3 regions of the Rhizobium sp. BR 314 genome follow, and region 2 is predicted to be linked to each of the others. Evidence: predicted binding sites of a transcription regulator. Region 2 holds the regulator's gene; each other region holds the start of a gene.

Region 1 (2,263 bases), on a different contig from region 2:
GGCTCTGGCCGACTATGGCATCAAGTACGATATCGCTTTCACCTCGGATCTCACACGCGCCCAGCACACGCTGAAGATCATCCTCGATGAAATCGGCCAACCCGGCCTCGAAACCATCAAGGATCAGGCGCTGAACGAGCGCGACTACGGCGATCTCTCCGGTCTCAACAAGGACGACGCCCGCGCCAAGTGGGGCGAAGAGCAGGTTCACATCTGGCGCCGCTCCTACGACGTTCCGCCGCCCGGCGGCGAGAGCCTGCGCGACACCGGCGCGCGCGTCTGGCCCTACTACCTGACGGAAATCCTGCCGCGCGTGCTTGCCGGCCAGAACGTGCTGGTCGCCGCTCACGGCAACTCGCTGCGCTCGCTCGTGATGGTTCTCGACCGCCTGAGCAAGGCACAGATCCTGGAGCTGAACCTCGCGACGGGCGTGCCGATGGTCTACAAGCTCAAGGCCGATTCCACCGTCGCCTCGAAGGAAGTCCTCGGCGACATGTCCGGCGCGCATTGAGCGCAAGCTTTCGGGCCTGAAGGCCCCTCAGACTAGCCCTCTCCCCGCTTGACGGGGAAAGGGACGATCTTCCAGAGATTGCTTCGCAGCCTCAGTTTTCGACAGTGAAGCGCACCCTGTCTGCGGCGAAGCGGGAAATCGAATATTGCACCGGGACATCGTCGAGATCCGCGTTGAGCGCCTGGGCGACCAGAACGATAGCACCTGGAGATAGTTGCAGATCGCTCAGGTCGCTTTCGTCGGCATGAGCCGCCGTGATCTCGGTGACGACGCGCACATAGTCCGGCACGCCCAATTCCCGAAAAGCCTTCGTGATCGATCCGGTCGTCCGGTAGATCTCGGCGATATCGCCGAAGCGATCGGCCGGGAACCAGCTGGTGGCGCGCGATACCGGGCGATGATCCGCCTGGCCGAGCGTTTCCAAGCGCACAAGTTTTGTACCGACATCGACCTTGAGCTGCCCGGCAAGTTCCACATTTGCCGGCTCGTCACTGGAAGCAAGCAGGACGCTGCGGGTTTCGCGCACCTGATCGCCGATCCCTTGCGAGAAGCGTGTCCGCTTGGAAATCGGGAAGCTCAGCCGCTCCTTGCGCTCAATCAGCGTGCCCCGCCCCTGCACCGCCCGGACAATCCCCTCCTGCGCCAGCGCGCTGAGCGCGCTGCGGATCGTGTGCCTATTGACGCCGAACTGCAGGGCCAGCGTGGTTTCCGGCGGCACCATGCCCGTTTCGTCAAAATCGCCGTGATTGATCGACGTGCGAATCCGGTCGGCGATCTGCCGCCAGAGCGCCACGCCCGTCTGCCTCTGTATCTTCTGCCCTACCATCTCGCCCACTCGCCCTGTCACACGCTTGTCACGACTCACCAATAGATATAAATCTACATTGTATGGTTGTCTATATCAATAGATATTTAGAGGAAGATGCGATGAATTCAGCACAGAGGCAAGAAGCGGCCGCGCAGGAGCGCCGGGAACGCAAGCGCGTTGCCGATCTTCTGGCGCAGGCCGAGCGCGACGAGCTAGAAGCGGCGTGGGAGGCATTGCCGAGCAAGCCGGTGGTGCAGCCGGTGCGCGGCCCGGAAACGGGGCTGGTCATGGTACGCGGCCGTATCGGCGGCGGCGGTTCGCCCTTCAATCTCGGCGAGGTCACGGTGACCCGCGCCACCATCCGGCTGGCATCCGGCACCATCGGTCACGCTCATGCGCTGGGCACGGATCGCGACAAGGCTCGTCTCTCGGCCATCTTCGATGCCCTTTGGCAGCAGTCGGCCACTAAGGAGTTCGTCGAAAAGACGATCCTGCTGCCGGTCACCGAGCGCATCGCCGAATATGACCGCAAACGCGCCGAAGAGACGGCTGCGACCCGCGTCGATTTCTTCACCATGGTTCGCGGAGAAGACTGATGAGCCTCACGACTTCCACTTTCGGCAATGATGCATTGACGGGCGGCTTCGCCGATCCGGTCTTCGATGGGCAGAATGTCTTCAAGATGATGATGGATGCGATGGCCCGCCCGGGAACTCTGCAAGCCATCACGACCGAGGTCGCACCGCCGCAGCCTCTCGGCATCGCCGCCGGCGCGATCGGGCTTACCCTTTGCGACCACGACACGCCGGTCTGGCTTTCGACCAGCCTTGGACGATCGAGCCTGCCGGAATGGCTGAGTTTCCACACCGGAGCGCCGATCATCCAGGAGCGATTGGAAGCGGCCTTCGCCTTTATCGAGGCCGGCATGGCGTTGTCCTCCTTCA
Region 2 (2,263 bases):
GGGAGAATTTTACGATCGTTATCGTGACGCATTCCATGCAGCAGGCTGCCCGCGTTTCACAGCGCACCGCAATGTTCCATCTCGGCCATCTGGTCGAGGAGAACGACACCGATAAGATGTTCACCAATCCCGACGATTTCCGCACGCAGGATTACATCATGGGCCGTTTTGGTTGATGATGTCAGGTGCGCGGCTCCCTTCACACAGTTCACCTTAAGGAAAGAAAAATGGTCTCCACTCACATTCTCTCTGCCTATGACGAAGACCTGAAGTTCCTGACGCGCCGTATTGCCGAAATGGGCGGTCTGGCCGAACAGATGGTCAGCGACAGCGTTCGCGCATTGGTTCATAGCGATGCCGCTCTCGCACAGAAGGTCATCTCCGACGACGTCGTTCTCGACCATGCCGAACGCGAAGTCGGCGACAAGGCGATCGTCACCATCGCACGTCGTCAGCCGATGGCGGCTGACCTGCGCGAGATCATGGGTTCCATCCGCATCGCCTCCGATCTGGAGCGTGTCGGCGACCTTGGCAAGAACACGGCAAAGCGCGTCATCGCCGTGCAGGGCACCGGAGTTCCGCGGAAGCTTGCCCGCGGCATCGAACATCTTTCCGAACTGGCGCTCGGCCAGCTCAAGGAAGTCCTTGACGTCTACGCCACGCGGTCGCCAGACAAGGCTGTTTCGATCCGCGAACGCGACGAGGAAATCGACGCGATGTACACCTCGCTCTTTCGCGAGATGCTGACCTACATGATGGAAGATCCGCGCAACATCACCACCTGCACGCATCTTCTCTTCTGCGCCAAGAACATCGAGCGCATCGGCGACCATGCCACCAATATCGCCGAGACGATCTATTACATGGCGACAGGCGCACAGCCGGAAGGCGAACGTCCGAAGGACGACACTGCAAACACCGTTGGCGCGGTGACGGAATAATCTGGAAGAGAAGAAAGGAGACCAAAGGCGCATGGTTCCGAGAGTTGCTGTTGTAGAAGACGAGGAAGCGCTGAGCGTTCTGCTGCGCTATAATCTTGAGGCCGAAGGCTTCGAGGTCGACACGATCCTCAGAGGCGATGAAGCCGAGTTGCGTCTCCAGGAGCGCATCCCCGATCTTCTGATCCTCGACTGGATGCTCCCCGGCGTGTCCGGCATCGAGCTTTGCCGCCGGCTGCGTATGCGGCCGGAGACGGAGCGCCTGCCGATTATCATGTTGACGGCCCGCGGCGAGGAAAGCGAGCGCGTGCGCGGCCTTTCCACCGGCGCGGACGATTACGTCGTCAAGCCGTTCTCGACGCCGGAGCTGATGGCGCGCGTCAAGGCGATGCTACGGCGTGCCCGTCCGGAGGTTCTCTCTACGGTGCTGCGTTGCGGCGATATCGAGCTGGACCGCGAAACCCATCGCGTTCATCGCAAGAGCCGCGAAGTGCGGCTGGGTCCGACGGAATTCCGTCTGCTGGAATTCCTGATGTCCTCGCCGGGCCGCGTCTTCTCCCGCTCGCAGCTGCTGGACGGCGTCTGGGGGCACGATATCTATGTCGACGAACGCACCGTCGACGTTCATGTCGGCCGCCTGCGCAAGGCGCTAAACTTCTCCAATATGCAGGATGTCATCCGCACCGTTCGCGGCGCGGGCTATTCCATGGAGGCCTGAGCGGTCAACCGCTCAGGCATCAACATTGCGGCGGAAACAGAAAACGGGCCTCGAGGGGCCCGTTTCGTTGTCTGAATTCTTGAATTCGCTGCTTAGCCGTTGTTGCGACGGCGATCATGCACCGGCTGGTAGGCCATGCGCTGATGATAGGTGCAGTACGGCGAGGAATCCGGGCTGTCATTGCCGCAGAAGTGGAAATCGTCCTTCAACGGATCACCGACGGGCCACTTGCAGGTGCGTTCCGTCAGTTCCGTCAGGCCGAGGCGGCGCGAAATCGGAACGACGACATTGGCCGCGGGACGGTAGGTGATCTCGTTGACCGCATCGACCTCGATCTCTTCCTTCAGCATGGTTGCACCCTGCTGGCGGGCAACCGTACGGGTCGCGACGCGCGAGGTGTAAGCCGGAGCCCTTGGCGCCGAGGCAGTGCGCTTCGGCGTGCGAGCAGCCGTCGCCGTGCCACCCGCCTTCGCTCGGCCGGGAAGGTTCAGGCGATGCACCTTGCCGATGACGGCATTACGGCTCACGCCACCCAGTTGCGCCGCGATCTGGCTGGCGCTCAACCCTTCGGACCATAGCTTTTTCAGCTTCTCGACGCGTTCGTCTG
Region 3 (2,263 bases), on a different contig from region 2:
CCGCGCGGCTTTCGGCGGCTGTTGTTTCTATCTGCACCCGTGAGAAACCCGCCTGTTCGAGATCCCTGCGGATCACCTCCAGATCGTGATAGCCGTGCGGCATGCGGGCAAGAAAGCGCGGTGGGGCGTTCGGAAACAACCTGGCGAGCGCGTTCGTCACATCATCTGCGAAAATATTCTCCTCGAGACGATCCCACACGTTGAACAGGAAATGTCCCCGGGGCATCAGGACGCGCCTTGCTTCACGATAGGCAGCCGTACGATCGGGAAAGAACATCGCGCCGAATTGGCAAAGGACGAGATCGAATGCCGCATCTTCAAAGGGCAGCATCATGGCATCCGCTTGCCGCCATGTGACGCGGCTGTCGGACGGTTGCCGCAGCGCCGCATGGTCGAGCATCGGCTGATTGAGGTCGGTCGCAACATAGGTTGCATCAGCAGGGAGTTTGGGCGCCAAGGTGCGTGTCACGACCCCGGTTCCGGCGGCAATCTCCAAGACCGCTTTCGGCGCCAGGGAGCCGGCGCGCCGCGCAATGTCTGTCGCATAAGGCTCGAAAATCAGCGGCACCATATAGCGGTCATAGTTTTCCGGTATCGAGCCGGCGAATAGCCTGTCCGCCTCCAACATCAACATCGTCCCCCCGCGCTTGAGAGGCTAATATGTTTAGCACATCAGAGCGGAAGCGTCATTCACAACGGCTCGGAAGCAAGCGCGCAGAGCGAATTCCGTTCAGCCCGCATCGGCGCGCGCCAGCACATCCAGAAGCTGGCTGGTATTGTCGATGGAGAACTGCACACGCTCACCCGGCCATATGGATTCGGAATAGGAGATCGGTGTGCCCTTGAGGTCCACATCCACCTTCCTGAGCGCGACCACCGGCTGCGATGCCGACTGACATAGCTGCTTTGCCTCCTCATTTGTCGGCAAGCGAACGATGATGTCCGTGCGCAGGCGGATATAATCGGGGATGCCATACTCGGCGAGGATAAGCGTCACGCTTCGCCCGCTGCGTCGCGCCTCATCGAAACCTGGGAAACGGCGCACCGGAAAGTAGGCATGCGAAAAATTTATCGGCTCTTCATCGGCAAAGCCGCGTCTGACGATATGATAGACCGGCTCGCCTTGGGGAAGCCGCAAGGCTTCGGCAATCAGTTCGGTGGCAGGCACTACCTCTTCGTGAATGGCCTGCCCAAGCGGCTCCCTGCCCTGATCGAGCAGATTCTGGGAAAACCGCGTGCGCTCCGACAGGCGGTAGTCGAGGCGGCTGTCTCTTACGAAGGTTCCCCGCCCCTGCTCGACCAACACGAGCCCTCGGCTCTCCAGCCGGGAAATCGCGCGCCGTATGGTGTGGCGCCCAACGCCGAAGCGTTCCATCAGATCCGCCTCGGTGGGAAGCTGCGCCTTGGGTGACAGACGGCCGGTCAGAATATCCTCGGCGATATCGCTCTCGACCTGTTGCCATTGCCCATGCAGCAGTTTTTTTTCCATGCCCACCCATCCGAATTCTATGATGTCATTCGAATGTCATATATCGGCTCCAGCGTTGGTTTTCAATCTCTCTCCGGCGATCATCATCCTGAAGAGAGCCATCAAAGCCAATTTTCCTCCCGTATTTTATGGTCAGGCTTTGAGATCTTCACATGAGTGTCACCCGCGCCCATTAGATAGATATTCGGATGTTTTATTATTCATTCGAATATTGAGGGTATAATGGTAGCGCTTAATCGTCGGCAATTCATCGCGGGTACGACCGCAGTCATCGGCACATCGATCGCAATGACCGGCAAAGCCCGTTCTGCCGATGCGGCGATTGAAATTTCGAGCACCTGGGGTCCCGACAAGCCGTTCCAGAAAGTCGTCGATGCGTTCAACGCAAAGAACCTAGGCGTAACCGTTACCAACCGGTTCGATGGCGACTATGAAGCCGTCACGGTCAAGGCTGTCGCCAGCGTCGCTGCCGGTCGACCGCCAGCCATGATGATCACCGGCTGGAAGTTCGGCTATTTTGCCAAGCGCACGCTCGGCGCGCGTGATCTGCGTGAGATCAATGCTGCGAAGGCTGAGGTCATTCTCGCCAATTTTCGTTCCTCCGTATTACCGCTGGTCACGATCGATGGCGCAGTCATCGGCCTTCCCTGGGCCATGTCGACGCCAATTACTTATATCAACAGCGAGATGTGGAAGGCTGCCGGCCTCGACCCCAACCTTCCGGAAACACCGGACACCAAGTGGCTGTACGAGAGCGCACGCAAGCTCGATGCG

The links. The regulator PhoB, encoded in region 2, activates phosphate uptake and scavenging genes when phosphate is short. The targets are predictions, from matches to a motif close to TGTCATNNANCTGTCAT.
Region 1: the regulator PhoB is predicted to act here: its motif matches at 1,353-1,369, upstream of phnF (phosphonate metabolism transcriptional regulator PhnF).
Region 3: the regulator PhoB is predicted to act here: its motif matches at 1,513-1,529, upstream of phnF (phosphonate metabolism transcriptional regulator PhnF).

Annotation. Positions count from the first base shown of each region.
Region 1 covers NZ_JARWLA010000018.1:79,438-81,700, forward strand. Annotated here, with positions in the region: gene QD461_RS21405 (2,3-bisphosphoglycerate-dependent phosphoglycerate mutase) at 1-511, shown strand, start outside; gene phnF (phosphonate metabolism transcriptional regulator PhnF) at 603-1,337, opposite strand; gene phnG (phosphonate C-P lyase system protein PhnG) at 1,439-1,915, shown strand; gene phnH (phosphonate C-P lyase system protein PhnH) at 1,915-2,263, shown strand, end outside.
Region 2 covers NZ_JARWLA010000019.1:43,569-45,831, reverse strand. Annotated here, with positions in the region: gene pstB (phosphate ABC transporter ATP-binding protein PstB) at 1-176, shown strand, start outside; gene phoU (phosphate signaling complex protein PhoU) at 228-941, shown strand; gene phoB (phosphate regulon transcriptional regulator PhoB) at 973-1,656, shown strand; gene QD461_RS21885 (GcrA family cell cycle regulator) at 1,749-2,263, opposite strand, start outside.
Region 3 covers NZ_JARWLA010000038.1:63,688-65,950, forward strand. Annotated here, with positions in the region: gene QD461_RS30710 (class I SAM-dependent methyltransferase) at 1-628, opposite strand, end outside; gene phnF (phosphonate metabolism transcriptional regulator PhnF) at 731-1,489, opposite strand; gene QD461_RS30720 (extracellular solute-binding protein) at 1,712-2,263, shown strand, end outside.